Regions from separate parts of the Pseudomonas sp. DF5 genome, predicted to be linked through region 1. Evidence: predicted binding sites of a transcription regulator. Region 1 holds the regulator's gene; the other holds the start of a gene.
What was found. The regulator FliA, encoded in region 1, starts transcription of late flagellar genes. The targets are predictions, from matches to a motif close to CTAAAGTTTNNNNNNNNNNNGCCGNTAA.
Positions count from the first base shown of each region.

Region 1 (8,578 bases):
TGGGCCTTGACGGCGTTCAGCGAGTCCAGCAGTTGTTCGAATTCGTTATCGGTAATGTCGCCCGATTCGCTTTCAGCGACCGAAGCTTCAACCACTTCAGCGACCGGCGCCGGTGCGGCTTCATCAGCCGTTTGCGGCTCGGCCAGGCGGGCCAGCGCCGCGAGTAATTCAGGCGTGGCAGCCGTGATCGGGCTGCGTTCGCGGACTTCGCTGAACATGCTGTTCACCGCGTCCAGCGCTTCGAGAACCACGTCCATCAGTTCCGAGTCGACGCGACGCTCACCCTTGCGCAGGATGTCGAACACGTTCTCGGCGATGTGACAGCACTCCACCAGCTCGTTGAGCTGGAGGAAGCCGGCGCCCCCTTTTACAGTGTGAAAACCGCGAAAAATTGCATTGAGCAAGTCCGCATCATCAGGTCGGCTTTCCAGCTCGACCAGCTGCTCGGACAGTTGCTCTAGAATCTCGCCGGCCTCAACCAGGAAATCCTGAAGGATCTCTTCATCGGCGCCGAAGCTCATTAAGGGGGTGCTCCTACAGGTCTAAAAACCCAGAAAACTAAAATCCAAGACTGGATAGCAAATCGTCCACATCGTCCTGACCGGACACAACGTCTTCTCTTTTATCGGCATGAATCTGCGGACCTTCACCCTGAGAGAGATGTTTTTGTGGATCTTTTTCAGCCAGCATCGCTTCACGGTCATGTTCGATACCCGCAAAGCGGTCTACCTGACTGGCCATGAGTACGAGCTTGAGCAGGTTGCTTTCAACTTCGGTGACCAGTTGGGTCACACGCTTGATCACCTGACCGGTGAGGTCCTGGTAATCCTGGGCCAGCAGAATGTCGTTCAGGTTGCTCGACACCGTGCGGTTGTCCTCACTGCTGCGTGTCAGGAAACCGTCGACCCGCCGGGCCAGCTCGCGGAACTCTTCAGCCCCTACTTCGCGACGCATGAACCGTCCCCAATCCGTGCTCAGCGCCTGGGCTTCATCGCTCAGGCTGTTGATCAGCGGCGTGGCGTTTTCCACCAGGTCCATGGTGCGGTTGGCCGCGGCCTCGGTCAGCTTGACCACATAGGACAGGCGCTCGGTGGCATCCGTGATCTGAGACACTTCCTCGGCTTGCGGCATGTGCGGGTCAATCTGAAAATTGACGATCGCGCTATGCAGCTCGCGGGTGAGCTTGCCCACTTCCTGATACAGGCCGCGGTCACGGGTCTGGTTGAGCTCATGGATCAGTTGCACAGCGTCGCCGAACCTGCCTTTTTCAAGGCTTTCGACCAGTTCGACCGCGTGTTTTTTCAGGGTCGACTCGAAATCGCCCTGTGAAGATTCGTTATGCTCCATAGCTCCCCCGTGCGCAGTACATCAGCCGATGCGTTCGAAAATCTTCTCGATTTTTTCTTTCAACGCCTGGGCTGTGAAGGGTTTGACCACATAGCCGTTAACACCGGCCTGGGCCGCTTCGATGATTTGCTCGCGCTTGGCTTCGGCAGTCACCATCAGCACTGGCAGATGCTTGAGCTTTTCATCGGCGCGCACGTGACGCAGCAGATCGATACCGGTCATGCCAGGCATGTTCCAGTCCGTTACCAGAAAGTCGATGCTTCCGCTGTTGAGAACCGGAATGGCAGTGGTGCCATCGTCAGCCTCGACCGTGTTGGTGAACCCAAGGTCACGCAACAGGTTTTTTATGATCCGCCGCATCGTTGAGAAGTCATCAACGATGAGGATTTTCATGTTCTTGTCCAATTCGACCTCCAAGCAGTCTTAAACGCGCCCAGCACCTGGACGCGCCATTTCAATCAATCCGGCAAAGCACTCAATGACTGTCTGGAGCACAACAGATCGAGACCGGTACGGTTCAACACCCCACCAGCTCCATTCGCAGTGTCCCCACACTGCCTTCAGCGCGCTCGCCACTCCCCCAAACGCCCCCGCAAACGGGCCGCGCACTGGCTGTGTAACTGGCTGACCCGAGATTCACTGACCCCCAGGACCTCACCGATTTCCTTGAGATTCAACTCTTCGTCGTAGTACAGCGCCAACACCAGTCGCTCACGCTCCGGCAAATTGGCAATCGCGTCCGCCAGCGCCGCCTGGAAGCGTTCATCTTCCAGATCGCGTGACGGCTCGAGATGAGCACTCGCGCCATCCTCATGCAGCCCTTCGTGTTCGCCGTCCTGCAACAGATCGTCGAAACTGAATAACCGGCTGCCCAGGGTGTCGTTCAAAATCCCGTAATAATCGTCGAGACTCAATTGGAGTTCGGCCGCAACTTCGTGATCTTTAGCGTCACGGCCGGTTTTAGCTTCAATCGAGCGAATCGCGTCGCTGACCATGCGGGTATTGCGGTGGACCGAACGTGGCGCCCAGTCCCCCTTGCGCACTTCATCGAGCATCGCGCCGCGGATTCGAATGCCCGCGTACGTCTCGAAACTCGCGCCTTTGCTGGCGTCATATTTGGTTGATACTTCAAGCAGGCCGATCATCCCGGCCTGGATCAGGTCTTCGACCTGGACACTGGCCGGCAGACGCGCCAGCAAGTGGTAGGCAATGCGTTTGACCAGTGGCGCGTAACGCTCGATCAGCTCGTACTGCGCGTCACGTGCCGATTTCTTGTAGAGGTTGTAACCGCTGGCTGTCATAGCACGGGTCCTGCCGTTTGTTGCACGAGGCGCTCGACGAAAAATTCCAGGTGCCCACGCGGGTTGGCCGGCAGTGGCCAGGTATCGACTTTCTGCGCAATGGCCTTGAACGCCAAGGCGCACTTGGAACGCGGAAAGGCTTCATACACCGCGCGTTGCTTCTGCACGGCCTTGCGCACGCTTTCGTCGTAAGGCACCGCACCGACGTATTGTAAGGCGACGTCGAGGAAGCGATCTGTGACCTTGGTCAACTTGGCGAACAGGTTGCGGCCTTCCTGCGGGCTCTGCGCCATGTTGGCCAGGACGCGGAAGCGGTTCATGCCGTAGTCGCGGTTAAGCAGTTTGATCAGCGCGTAGGCGTCGGTGATCGAGGTCGGCTCGTCGCACACCACCAGCAAGACTTCCTGCGCAGCGCGCACGAAGCTGACTACCGAGTCACCAATGCCCGCAGCGGTGTCGATCACCAATACGTCGAGGTTGTCGCCGATGTCGCTGAATGCCTGGATCAGGCCGGCATGCTGGGCCGGGCTCAGATGAACCATGCTCTGGGTGCCGGAGGCGGCCGGAACGATGCGGATACCACCGGGCCCTTGCAACAGCACGTCGCGCAGCTCACAGCGGCCTTCGATCACGTCGGCCAGCGTGCGTTTGGGTGTCAGTCCCAACAGAACGTCGACGTTCGCCAGCCCCAGATCGGCATCCAGCAGCATGACGCGCCGGCCGAGTTCAGCTAGAGCCAGGGACAAGTTCACTGACACGTTAGTCTTCCCGACGCCACCTTTGCCGCCGGTCACCGCGATCACCTGTACGGGATGCATGCTGCCCATGTTATTTCTTTACCTTGTCTTGCATAGACGGAGGCCACATTACTGGCTGCGCGTTCAGCGACTGAACAATGCATGGCAGACCATCGATGTAGGTACAAAAAATGTTCATTAGTACCTCAGCCAACCTGCTTGGTCGGGCTGTGGTAAATATCAGCGAACATGTCAGCCATGGCTTCTTCGCTGGGTTCTTCCTGCATTTGTACGCTAACGGCGCGGCTGACCAACTGATGACGACGCGGCAGATGCAAATCATCCGGAATCCGCGGACCATCGGTCAGGTAAGCCACCGGCAACTCATGGCTGATAGCCAGGCTCAGCACCTCGCCGAGGCTTGCCGTTTCATCCAGTTTAGTCAGGATGCAGCCGGCGAGGCCGCAGCGTTTGTAACTGTGATAAGCGGCGGTTAGAACCTGTTTCTGGCTGGTGGTTGCCAGGACCAGATAATTTTTTGATTTGATGCCGCGCCCGGCCAGACTTTCGAGCTGCATCCGCAGTGCCGGATCGCTGGCCTGCAGGCCGGCGGTATCGATCAGCACCACGCGTTTGCGCAGCAGCGGCTCCAGCGCCTGCACCAGGGACTGGCCCGGGTCGACGTGGGTCACCGACACATTGAGGATCCGGCCCAGTGTCTTGAGCTGTTCCTGGGCACCGATGCGATAGCTGTCCATGCTCACCAGCGCGATGTTCTGCGCGCCGTACTTGAGCACGTAACGGGCGGCGAGCTTGGCCAGTGTGGTGGTCTTGCCCATGCCGGCCGGGCCGACCATGGCAATCACCCCGCCCTCTTCCAGCGGCTCGACTTCCGGGGTGGCGATCATCCGCGCCAGGTGCGCGAGCAACATGCGCCAGGCCTGACGAGGCTCTCCAATGTCGGTAATCAGCGCCAGCAGATCGCGCGACAACGGGCCGGACAAGCCGATGCGTTGCAGGCGACGCCAGAGGTTGGCCTGGGCCGGACGGCTGCCTTGCAGCTGATTCCAGGCCAGCGAGCCAAGCTGCACTTCCATCAGTTCACGCAGGCTGTTGAGCTCGAAACGCATCGAATCGAAGGCGCGCGGATCGACACCGGTCGCCGCAGCAGGCGCGGGGGCCGGACGCCGAGGTTCGGCGAGCGCCGGTTCGATCAGCGGTTCGGCGGCGGTCAACGGCAGGCCGGCGAACAACTGGCGATTGGTGGTCTTGTCGCTCTCGCCATCGCCGCGCAGGCTCAGTTCGGCCTGGGCGGTGACGATCCGCGACTGGGTCTTGCGCAGCTCATCCTCGAGTTCCATGTTCGGAACACGCGGGGCCAGCGCCGACAATTTGTAATCCAGGGCAGCCGTCAGCTCGACACCGCCGGCGATCCGGCGATTGCCAATGATGGCGGCATCAGCGCCCAGCTCATCACGAACCAGTTTCATGGCCTGACGCATATCGGCGGCGAAAAAACGCTTAACTTGCATAAACCACTACCTCAGCCGTTGGGCCCTACTGTCGCAACGATGGTCACTTGCTTGTTGTCAGGAATTTCCTGGTAAGCCAACACGTGCAAACCCGGCACTGCCAGCCGACCGAATCGCGAGAGCATCGCGCGAACCGGACCGGCCACCAGCAGAATCACCGGCTGACCTTGCATTTCCTGACGCTGCGCCGCATCGATCAACGAGCGTTGCAGTTTTTCCGCCATGCTTGGCTCCAGCAGAACGCCCTCTTCCGAGCCTTGTCCTGCCTTCTGAAGACTATTGAGCAATATTTGTTCCAACCTTGGTTCCAAGGTGATCACAGGCAGCTCCGACTCAGTGCCTACAATGCTTTGCACGATTGCACGGGATACGCCGACGCGCACTGCGGCCACCAAAGCGGCGGTATCTTGACTCTTGGCGGCGTTGTTCGCGATGGCTTCGGCGATGCTGCGGATGTCCCGCACCGGCACCTGTTCGGCCAGCAACGCCTGCAAGACTTTGAGCAGTTGCGACAGCGAAACCACCCCCGGCACCAGCTCTTCGGCCAGCTTCGGTGAGCTTTTGGCCAGCAATTGCATGAGTTGCTGGACTTCTTCGTGGCCGATCAGCTCGCTGGAGTGCTTGTACAGAATCTGGTTCAAGTGGGTCGCCACCACCGTACTGGCATCGACCACGGTGTAACCGAGGGATTGCGCCTGGGCACGCTGGCTGATTTCGATCCACACCGCTTCCAGGCCAAAAGCCGGATCTTTGGCGGTGATGCCATTGAGCGTGCCGTAGACCTGACCCGGGTTGATCGCCAGTTCGCGCTCCGGGTAAATCTCCGCTTCAGCCAGGATCACGCCCATCAGGGTCAGGCGATAGGCGCTAGGCGCCAGGTCGAGGTTGTCACGGATATGCACAGTCGGCATCAGGAAGCCCAGGTCCTGGGAGAGCTTTTTACGCACCCCCTTGATCCGCGCCAGCAACTGCCCACCCTGGTTGCGATCCACCAGCGGAATCAGGCGGTAGCCCACTTCCAGGCCAATCATGTCGATCGGCGTCACGTCATCCCAGCCAAGCTCCTTGGTTTCCTGAGCCCGGGCCGGTGACGGCAGCAACTCCTGCTGACGCTTGACCTCTTGCAGGGCCTGAACCTTGACCGCGTTCTGCTTCTTCCAGAACAGGTAAGCGCCACCGGCCGCCAGGGCTGCCATGGACAGAAAGGAGACGTGTGGCATGCCGGGCACCAGGCCCATCACCGCCATCAAGCCTGCGGCCACCGCCAAGGCTTTCGGCGAGGCGAACATCTGACGATTGATTTGTTTGCCCATGTCTTCCGAGCCGGAAGCACGGGTCACCATGATCGCGGCGGCGGTCGACAACAGCAGTGATGGCAATTGCGCCACCAAACCGTCACCGATGGTCAACAGCGCATAAACCTTGCCGGCATCACCAAAGCTCATGCCGTGCTGGAAAATACCCACCGCCATGCCGCCGATCAGGTTGATGAACAGGATTAGCAGGCCGGCGATGGCGTCACCGCGCACGAATTTGCTGGCACCGTCCATGGATCCGTAGAACTCGGCCTCCTGGGCGACTTCCATCCGGCGCAGTTTCGCCTGGTTCTGATCGATCAGGCCGGCGTTCAAGTCGGCGTCGATCGCCATCTGTTTACCGGGCATCGCGTCGAGGGTGAAACGCGCGCTCACCTCGGAAATCCGCCCGGCGCCCTTGGTTACCACGACGAAGTTGATGATCATCAAAATCGCGAAGACCACGATACCGACCACGTAGTTACCGCCGATCACCACTTCACCGAAGGCCTGGATCACCTTACCGGCGGCGGCATGGCCGTCCTGACCGTGGAGCATCACCACCCGCGTGGAGGCCACGTTCAGCGCCAGTCGCAGCAATGTCGCCACCAGCAGAATGGTCGGGAACACCGCAAAATCCAGCGGCCGCAAGGCGTATACACAGACCAGCAACACGACGATGGACAGGGCAATGTTGAAGGTGAAAAACACGTCCAGCAGGAACGGCGGCACCGGCAACATCATCATGGCCAGCATGACCAGCAGCAACAGCGGCACGCCCAGATTGCCCCGACTTAAATCGGCAACGTTTGTGCGGGCACTGTTGATTAACTGAGAGCGATCCACCGGTTTTCCCCGTTCCTTTAAAGCAAACTTTTGACGCCTGAAGCAGGCGCAGGGCGGCTACTGCAAGAAACCTTCCAACTTTTGCCGGGGTGCAAAATGAGGTGTTTTGAGTCCTGTAGCAGCTGCCGAGCCTGCGAGGCTGCGAGGCTGCGTTCGGCTGCGCAGCAGTCGTCAACCTTTGCGAGGACTTCGCCCTCGAACGCTGCCTCGCAGGCTCGACAGCGGCTACAGGTGCAATCAGGAATCGCGGCGCAGATCCGGCGGAATCGGCAAGTCATCCTTGAGCGGATCCGGGCGCTTGCCCTTGCCAGCGCGGTACTGGCGTATCTGGTAGACGTAGGCCAATACCTGAGCTACCGCCAGATACAGCCCGCCAGGAATTTCCTGATCCAGTTCAGTTGAGTAGTAGATCGAACGCGCCAGCGCGGGCGATTCGAGCAGCTGCACTTGGTTGGCCACGGCAATTTCACGGATCTTCAAGGCCAGGAAGTCGCTACCCTTGGCGATCAGCATCGGCGCCCCACCCTTCTCCGGATCGTACTTGAGCGCTACGGCGTAGTGGGTCGGGTTGGTGATGACCACGTCGGCGTCGGGGATCGCGGCCATCATTCGCCGCTGCGACATCTCGCGCTGCAACTGACGAATGCGTTGCTTGACCTCCGGCCGCCCCTCCTGATCCTTGTGTTCGTCACGGATTTCCTGCTTGGTCATCAACAGCTTTTTGTGGCTTTCCCAGAGCTGCACCGGCACGTCGACCAACGCGATGATGATCAGCCCGCACGCCATCCACAACGTGCTCCAGCCCACCACTTGCAGACTGTGGATGATCGCCATGTCCAAGGGTTCATGGGCGATGCGCAGCAAATCGTCGATGTCTGACGACAACACCGCCAGCGCCACGAACAACACGATGAAGAACTTCGCCAGGGCTTTGAGCAACTCCACCAGCGCCTTGGCCGAGAACATTCGTTTCAGGCCTGCGCCGGGGTTCATGCGACTGAACTTGGGCGCCATGGAGCCGGCTGCGAACAGCCAGCCCCCCAGGGAAATCGGACCGATCAGCGCGGCCAGCAGCAAAGTGATCATAACCGGCTGAATCGCCAACAGTGCGATCTCCCCTGAGTGCAGCAGGAAGATGCCCATGTTGCGCTGATCCAGAATCACTTCCCGCGACAGCGTGAAGTTCATCCGCATCAACTCCATTAAATCCTGGGCCAATGCACCACCAAAAATCAGCAAGGCGCCGGCGCCGGCCAGCATCACCGCCAGGGTGTTAAGCTCCTTGGAACGCGCAATCTCGCCCTTCTCACGGGAGTCCTTTTTGCGTTTCTCCGTGGGGTCTTCTGTTTTGTCCTGACCGCTTTCGCTCTCAGCCATGACTCAGCGCGCCTGTGCCAGTTCGCGTAACAACTGCAAGGCTTCGGCGGCCAGTGGTTGATACTGATTGAGGATGTCCGCCAGGCCGACCCAAACGATAAACAAGCCGAGCACCAGGGTCAGCGGGAAGCCAATCGAGAAGA
Region 1 covers NZ_JBYVYM010000016.1:41,801-50,378, reverse strand. The annotation lists gene AC30D7_RS16275 (chemotaxis protein CheA) at 1-521, opposite strand, end outside; gene AC30D7_RS16270 (protein phosphatase CheZ) at 559-1,347, opposite strand; gene AC30D7_RS16265 (chemotaxis response regulator CheY) at 1,369-1,740, opposite strand; gene fliA (RNA polymerase sigma factor FliA) at 1,908-2,648, opposite strand; gene fleN (flagellar synthesis regulator FleN) at 2,645-3,475, opposite strand; gene flhF (flagellar biosynthesis GTPase FlhF) at 3,592-4,917, opposite strand; gene flhA (flagellar biosynthesis protein FlhA) at 4,929-7,058, opposite strand; gene flhB (flagellar biosynthesis protein FlhB) at 7,296-8,435, opposite strand; gene fliR (flagellar biosynthetic protein FliR) at 8,439-8,578, opposite strand, start outside.

Region 2 (8,578 bases), on a different contig from region 1:
GTCTGGATACCGCTGCTCGAAAGTACTGAGCGCCGCTTCGAAACGATCGGACTGGTAAGTGTCGGAAATCGCCACGGTCAACTTTGGCTCGATGCCTTGGGACAGTTGGCTGGCGGTCATTTCCAGACGGCTGGTGGCGGCCAGAATCTCCTCGGCCCGTTGCAGCATGACGTGCCCGGCCGGGGTCAGGCTCGGCTTGCGACTGCTGCGGTCGAAGAGGACAAGGTTCAGGTCGATTTCCAGGCTCGCCACGGCGGCGCTGATGGTCGACTGACTGCGCCCGAGCTTGCGCGCCGCGGCGGAAAACGAGCCTTGGGTCGCGGCCTCTACAAACGCCAGCAACACTTCGTGGGAAGCCATGAACTATCGCCTTGATCGATGGTTATTGGTTATGAAGTATCGGTGTGATGGCTGATCATGGCAACCATAGTCACTCAGGGAGTCTGGCCATGAACGCCAACAAATCCATTACTGAACGCATTCTCCAGGCCATCGGTTTCGAACTGCTGGCGATCTTGATCTGTACTCCGTTGCTGGCCTGGGTCATGGACAAACCCATGTTGGAAATGGGCGTGGCAACCGTGGCGATTGCAGCCCTTGCCCTGGCCTGGAACGTGGTCTTCAACGGCCTGTTCGACCGTTTGCTCAAGCGCTTTGCCATTGTGCGTAACGCTTGGATCCGCGTGGTGCATGCGCTGTTGTTCGAAGGCGGGCTGGTGGCATTTGGGGTGCCGTTGATTGCCTGGTGGCTGAAGATCAGCCTGTGGCAGGCGTTCCTGCTGGATATCGGCGTGCTGCTGTTTTTCCTGCCGTACACCTACGTGTACCACTGGGGCTACGACGTGGTGCGTGAGCGGCTATTACTGCGCAGGGCTTGCGAAGGCTATTGAATGACCTGTAGGAGCGAGGCTTGCCCGCGAAAGCGGTTTCACAGTCAGAGTCATCGTTGAATGTGAAACCGCTTTCGCGGGCAAGCCTCGCTCCTACACAGGTTGTGTATGGTCAGAACAGCTTGGTGAACAACCAGTACAAGCTGCCCGACAGCACAATCGCCGCCGGCAAGGTCAGCACCCAAGCCATCAGCAGGTTGCGGATGGTCTTCATCTGCAAGCCGCCACCGTTGGCGACCATGGTCCCGGCCACGCCTGAAGACAACACGTGGGTGGTCGATACCGGCAGGCCGAACATGTCGGCGGCGCCGATGGTCAGCATCGCCACGGTTTCCGCCGAGGCGCCCTGGGCGTAGGTCAGGTGCGTCTTGCCGATTTTCTCGCCGACCGTCACCACGATGCGTTTCCAGCCGACCATGGTGCCGAGCCCCAGGGCGATGGCCACTGCGATCTTCACCCACAGCGGAATGAACCGCGTGGCGTTGTCGATCTGTTGCTTGAACAGTTGCAGCTTGCCGGTGGTATCGGCGTCGAAGTTACCGACCTTGTTCTTGTCCATCAGGCGAATGGTTTCGCTGGTCAGGTACATGTCGTTGCGCACGTTGCCCATCGCTTCGGCCGGGACTTTCGACAGCGAGCCGTAGCCCTTCACTTCGTTACCAATGTGGCCCGCCAGCGCGGCGAGGGCGGGGATCAGTTGCGGTGTGGCCTCCTTGCTGTGCATGTAGTCGGTCAGCACCGGGCGTGGATCGGTGGGCATCGGCAGCGGTGTGTTTCTCATCAGGGCTTGCTGGGTGACTTCGGCCACCGCGGCGAATTGCAAGGCCTGATCCGCCGGCATGGTGCGGTTCAATGCATACGCCATCGGCAGCGTGCCCACCAGAATCAGCATGATCAGGCCCATGCCTTTCTGGCCGTCGTTGGAGCCGTGGGCGAACGACACGCCGGTGCAGGTCAGAATCAACATGCCGCGAATCCACCATGGCGGCGGGGTGTCGCCTTTCGGCGCCTTGTACAGCGCGCGATTTTTGACGAAGACGCGCAACGCCAACAGTAACAATGCGGCAAAGACAAAGCCGATCAGTGGCGACAGCAGCAACGCGTAACCGACCTTGGTCGCCTGGGCCCAGTCCACGCCGCTGGTGCCGTCGCGGCCATGCATCAAGGCATTGGCCACGCCGACGCCGATGATCGAACCGATCAGGGTGTGCGACGAAGACGCCGGCAAGCCCAGCCACCAGGTGCCGAGGTTCCACAGGATCGCGGCGATCAACAGGGCGAAGATCATCGCGAAACCGGCGGAGGAGCCGACCTGCAGAATCAGCTCCACCGGCAGCAGGGCGATGATGCCGAACGCCACCGCACCGCTGGAAAGCAACACCCCCAGAAAGTTGAAGAACCCGGACCAGGCCACGGCGAAATTCGGCGGCAAGGAATGGGTGTAAATCACCGTCGCCACGGCGTTGGCGGTGTCGTGAAAACCGTTGACGAACTCAAAGCCCAAGGCAATCAGCAGCGCGACGCCCAACAGCAGAAATGGCGTCCAGGTGGTGACCACCGTGCCGAGTTCGCTCATGTCGTGCATCAGGCTATAGGCGGTGAACAACAGCCCGCTGCCCAGCACGGCAAAGAACATCACGAAGGTGAGCAGGCCGGGTTTTTTATCGAGCTGCGGCCTGGCGCCGCTGGCGGGCGCCTGGGAGGCGGCGGTGAAGGAAGGCGTAGCCATGCCGGATAATCCTGAGCAGAGAAGGAGTATCGGCCATGATCGTTGCTAAATATTACAGTGAGGCTGCGCTGGGTCAGTGTTTGGTTTTTTTGTAATGCCGGATGCTAAGGCAGGCAAACGCCTGTGGCGAGGGAGCTTGCTCCCGTTCGGCTGCGAAGCAGTCGTAAAACCAGAGAATTCTGTTTGAATGAATATACCGGATAGGGGCCGCTGCGCAGCCCAGCGGGAGCAAGCTCCCTCGCCACAAGGTATCGGTGATGATGGGCGGTTTAATAATCGCGCCGCTTGCGAAACGCCCAACGCCCGGCAATCAGGGTAAACGTCGCGACCAGCGCCACCAGAATCCAGAACCCCTCCGGATCACCGGCAAGCGGCACCCCGCCGACGTTCATGCCGAAGAAACCGGCGATGATGTTGATCGGCAGCGCCAGCACCGTGACCACGGTCAGGGTGAACAGCGTGCGGTTGCTCTGTTCGTTGAGGTTGGCGGCGATTTCTTCCTGCAACAGCTTGATCCGCTCACCGAGCGCCGTAAGGTCATTGATGATCAGCGCAAACTCCTCGGTGGATTTGCGCAGCTCCTTGACGTCCTCCTTTTGCAACCATTGCGGCGGGCGATTGAGCAGGCGCAGCAACGAGCCCGGCTCCAGCGCCAGCAGCCGTTGCAGGCGCACCAGCACCCGGCGGTTGGCGCCCAGTTCGGCGCGGTTGGTGGACAGGCGCGACGACAGCAATTCATCTTCGATCTGATCGACACTGAGGCTGGTCTTGCGCACGATCTGCGTCAGCACTTCGCCCTGATCACGCAGCAAATGCACCAGCAGCTCCAGCGGTGAGCGAAAACATTCACCGGCCTTCACCGAAGAGCGCAGCTTGTCCACCGAGTGCAGCGGTTGCAGGCGCGCGCTGATGATCAGCCGACTGCGGGCGCAGACCCACAGCGTCGAGACATCCGAGGAAACCATGCTACTGAGGTTGAACACCACATCGTTGACCACCGCCAGCAACGCCGAATCGACATGCTCGATGCGCGTCGAACGCGACCCTTCGTGCAAGGCTTCGAAAAACTCATCGGGCAATTCCAGATGGCTTTTCATCCAGCGCTCGCACGCCGCATGGGCCAGGTTCAGGTGCAGCCAGAGAAACTCATCACTGTCGTCCGGTTGTTGCAGGCAGTGCAGTGCCTTGGCCGAATCGATCTCTCGACCGCGCTCGCCGGGGCGAAAACTGAAACCGTAAAGCAGGCCGAACAAGTCGGAATCGCGATGGCGTTGGTCAATGCTGTGGTTCATGAAGTCTCGCTGCGAGGAGGCGCCTGTCGCGGGTTTCACAGGTTCACTTAAACCTCATCATTGCAAGCGCTCATGACATTTTTGTGACGACAAGGTGTACGCAAACGATTGCGATACCGATAGTCGGATTCTACTCAAGAACCGCTCTGGCACGCCGATCACGCTTGGGTTAGGTTTGCGCGCCTTCGGCCAAAGGCCAATGCGTCAGACAGGGATGTCCGGTTACTTTTCACGCCTTCATCCGCGTGCCTCATTCCTGTCATGAGTACTTTCCGATGTCTTTGCAAAAGTCCTTGAGAGCACAAATTCTCGCCCTGTTGAGCGGCAGCCTGTTGGCGATGTTGTTGATCGCTTTGGCCTGCTTTCACTTTCTGTCCAACGGCGTTCAGAGCTACGCGAATCTGATTGAAGGCCCGTTGCACACTTCGCAATTGATCGATGAAGCCAACCTGCAATTCAAGGTGCAGGTTCAGGAGTGGAAAAACGTCCTGCTGCGCGGCAAGCAACCCGCGGACCTGGACAAATACTGGAAGCAGTTCGAGGAGGGTCAGCGCAATGTGCAGGGTATCCTCGGTGAACTGGCCGGGCAGAAGGGTATGGAGCCGCAACTCAAGACCCGCATCGAACGCCTGCGTGAGGAGCATCGTGTATTAGGTGCGGCGTATCAGAAGGGCCGTGATGCCTACGTGGCGGCCGGTGCCGACCCAGCGGCGGGCGACAATGCGGTCAAGGGCGTGGACCGCGCTGCCAGCGAGCAGATGAATGAACTGGTCAGTGAACTGCGCAAGCAGAGTATCGAACAATCGAAATTGATCAGTGCCAGTGCCGATCAGACGGTGTTGTCGGGGCTCGCGGTGATGCTGCTGTCGGGTCTGCTGATTGGCCTGTTGAGTCTGTGGCTGGTCAACCGCAATCTGGTGGAGCCGATTCGCAAACTGATCGACTACGTGGCGCAGCTTAGCCAAGGCCGGTTCGCCGAACGCGTGGCCAGCACCCGCCAGGACGAGTTGGGTAACCTGGCCAAGGCTGCCAACACCTTGCGCGATTTCCTTGCCGAAACCTTCCACCGTTTGCAGCGCAGCACGTCCGACCTGGACAGTGCCAGCGGTGAGCTGAAATCGATTGCCGGCCTCATGGCCAGCGGCACCAACGAACAGTTCAACCGCACCGATCAAGTGGCCACGGCGATGAACGAAATGTCTGCCACCGCGCAAGAAGTCGCGCGCCACGCCGCCGATGCGGCACGTGCGGCCGACGAAGCTGATCAGTCCGCCCAGCAGGGCGAGAAAGTCATGCAGGGCACCATTCACACCATCACCCAAATGCGTGGCGAAATCGCCAACACCGCCACGGTCATCCGTCGTCTGGAAGAAGACAGCGGGCGCATCGGCAAGGTGCTGGAAGTGATTCGCGGCATCGCCGAACAAACCAACCTGCTGGCGCTCAACGCGGCAATCGAAGCGGCCCGTGCCGGTGAAGCCGGGCGTGGTTTTGCGGTGGTTGCCGATGAAGTACGCAGCCTGGCCCAGCGCACGGCGGCGTCGATCATCGAGATCAACCAGATCATTCAAACCGTGCAAACCGGTGCGGTGGATGCGGCCCAGGCCATCGAAAGCGGCCAGTCACGCAGCGAGCAAAGCGTCGAACAAGTGACCCAGGCCGGCGCCATGCTCGAGCGGATCACCCATGCCGTGGAAGCCATTCGCGACATGAACCGCCAGATCGCCACCGCCGCAGAAGAACAGACTTCAGTGGCCGAAGACATCTCGCGCAACCTCACCGAAATCACCAGCATCGCCAGTACCAATCTGGACAACGTGCAGCGCACCGAAGCGGCCAGCCACAACCTGCATGGGTTGTCGGGGCAATTGAATGAGGTGACGGCGCGGTTGAGCGCCTAGTGAAATGGGCTGTGTACCGAATCGGTTACCGAGTCGGTACACAGTCGCTCTCAAGTTCGTGCCGCGCCTGACGATGACGCAAGTTACCCAAACTGCATATTGGATAACGCCCATGGTCAGCATCAGCTCCGTTTCAATCAACCAGACCCTGTCGACTTCTTCAAGCCAGGTTTCGATCAGCGACAGCACCGAAGACAGCACCGTCGCGGCATCCACCGAGGCTTCCAGTGACACCACCAAGGCTGCCGCCGGTGGTGCTGCCGCGTCGAGCGAAAGCAGTTCCAGCAGCAGTGAGTCCGATACGGTGAAAGAACTGCGCAAGCAGCTCGCCGAACTGCAAAAACAATTGCAGGAGCAACAGCAGCAACTGCAAGCGGCCCAGGCCAAGCAGCAAAGCAGCGAAGCCAAGGCCGCGGAAGTCGCGGCGGCTCAATCGCAGATTGCGGCCACATCGGCTTCGATGCAGACAGTGACGGCGGCATTATTGCAGGCGTTGCAGGATGAGGGTGGCAGCACGTCGGGTTCAGTGGTCAGCACCACCGCTTAAGTCTTTGGGGGGCAAGCTGAAGGTAAACGTCGTGCCCTGCGGCTCGGTCGATTCCACCTCCAGTTTGCCGCCATGGGACTGTGCAATCTGACTGGCGATGTACAACCCCAACCCGAGGCCGGCCTGCGGTGTTCCACCGGTCGGTCGTGAGTAGGGCTGGAACAGGTGTGGCAATGCATCTTCGGTAATCAGCCCCTGATTTCTCACGCTCAACACGAAGTGCCCTTCGTTGACCTGCGCACTGACCTCGACCGGGCTGCCGGGGTCGCCATGGACAACGGCGTTCGCCAACAGATTGGACAGCAACTGCGCGATCCTTTCGCGATCGCAATCAACGTGACTCAGGTCGCCGATCGAGGACTCTATGATGCGCTTGGGGTGAATGCTCTGGATCTCGGCAATCACATGCCGCAACGCATCTGCCAGGTCCGGACATGGTTCGATGTTCACCGGAATGCCGCGGCCCAGTGCCCCCCGCGCGAAATCCAGCACATCGTCGACCAGTTTGGTCGCACGCCGGGCGCTGGTGAGGATATGTCGCGCCCGTTGCTCATTCGCCGGGTCTTTGACTTTGCGCAGGAGCATTTCGGCACCGGCGCTGATGGCGAACAAGGGGTTGCGCAGATCATGGCCGAGCACGGCGATGAACTGTTCGCGTAGTTCGGTGGTTTTACGTTCCTTGATCGACGCCGCTTCGGTCCGTTGCAGGTTTTCTTCGGCGTCGATCTGCAGCGCCAGTATCCGGGCGAACGATTCCATGGTGTTCTGGATCGTGCTGGACTTGAGCGGAGCAGGATCAGGGTCAAGGGCACAGAGTGTGCCGAAGAAGCGTCCATCGGTGCGAAAGATCGGCACGGCAATGTAGCTTTCGAATGGATAGGTGCGGGGCGTGTGGTGATCGCGGTAGAGCGGGTCTGCACTGGCCCTGTCGATGATCACCGACTGCTGGCCCTGGCGAGTTTCGTCGCTCAGCGTGGAGAGCAGCCGTAGTTCATCACCCACCTGTACACCGGAATCCAGTCGATCGAGCACCGCGCAGGCGATCCAGGTGTTGTCGATGACGCGGGCTACCGCCGCGAACCGCAAACCGGTCAACTCATTGATCACCTGAAGAATCGCCGGCACCGCGCTGATCCGGCCGATCGTGGTGATGTCTGCTGCCGCTGTTTGCCCCATATCCGTGGTTCTCTGCTTCAACATGCTGAATGATGTTGAGGAATTCTAGCGGGCTTGCGCAAAAGGGCGCGACTTCGTTCATCACTGCAGCGATTTGCCTTACGCCGAACGCAAAAAAGCCGCAGAACCCGAAGGTCGTGCGGCTTTTTGTAGTTGAATCACTTGTCTTGTTTGTTGCTCAGGACCTTGCCAGTCGCGGCATCGAAGTCCACGTCCCATTCGGTGTTGTCAGCCAGACGCAGCTCAACTTCATATTCGTAACCGTTGAAGTGGTTATCCAGGTCGGTATCGGTAATTGTGGCGCCCGGGTGCAACTTCAGCGCGGCCTGGTTCATTTCTTCCAGTGGTTTGATCTTGCCGCTTTTGACCAACTCGGGGATCTGGTCGACGCGAACGTCAGCCTGGGCCAGGCCAGCGGTGAGGGTCAGGGCAGCAGCGGTGAACAGGGCAGTTAAGGTTTTCATCAAGTTCTTTCCTTGGAGGAGCTGTTTAAGTGGGATCAGGTTAAACAGCGCAACTTAATTCACCCTTAAAAAAGCAATCGCGGGCAAGCCACGCTCCCACAAGGTCTGCACAAAACCTGTGAGAGCGTGGCTTGCCCGCGATGGGAACGACGCGGTGCAGCGCCTGGCGTCAATCAGTAACCGTTGTTCTGCAACAACTGCGCAACACTCGCCGCCGCCGGGCGCTTATAGAACTTCAGCAGTTCGCTGGCGCGGTTGGTGAAGATGCCGTCGACACCGGCATCGGTCACTTTCTGATAATCCACGGCATCGTCGATGGTGTAGACGTGCACCAGCATGCCCTGATCGTGGGTGAACTGGTTCATCCACGGTTTCACCAGGTCCGAATAGCTCTGATCGCCGCCCTTGGTCAGCGCGGCAGAAGGCCCGGTACCGATGGCGCCCTGGGCCTTGGCGTACTCGACCCATTGCTGGAATTCGGCTTTGTCCTTCGGTTCCTGTTTGGCGTAGTAAGTCGCTTTATCCTTGTCACCGGACTCGGCGAACGTGACTTTGGATTTCGGCTCGATGCTGCCTTCG
Region 2 covers NZ_JBYVYM010000030.1:59,790-68,367, reverse strand. The annotation lists gene AC30D7_RS24135 (LysR family transcriptional regulator) at 1-360, opposite strand, end outside; gene AC30D7_RS24130 (multidrug/biocide efflux PACE transporter) at 450-890, shown strand; gene AC30D7_RS24125 (inorganic phosphate transporter) at 1,003-2,619, opposite strand; gene AC30D7_RS24120 (transporter) at 2,889-3,911, opposite strand; gene AC30D7_RS24115 (methyl-accepting chemotaxis protein) at 4,187-5,812, shown strand; gene AC30D7_RS24110 (hypothetical protein) at 5,925-6,359, shown strand; gene AC30D7_RS24105 (GAF domain-containing sensor histidine kinase) at 6,336-7,535, opposite strand; gene AC30D7_RS24100 (PepSY domain-containing protein) at 7,694-7,999, opposite strand; gene AC30D7_RS24095 (glycerophosphodiester phosphodiesterase) at 8,173-8,578, opposite strand, start outside.
Region 2: a site for FliA is predicted at 4,045-4,072, ahead of AC30D7_RS24115 (methyl-accepting chemotaxis protein). Genes of this name have one in related genera too.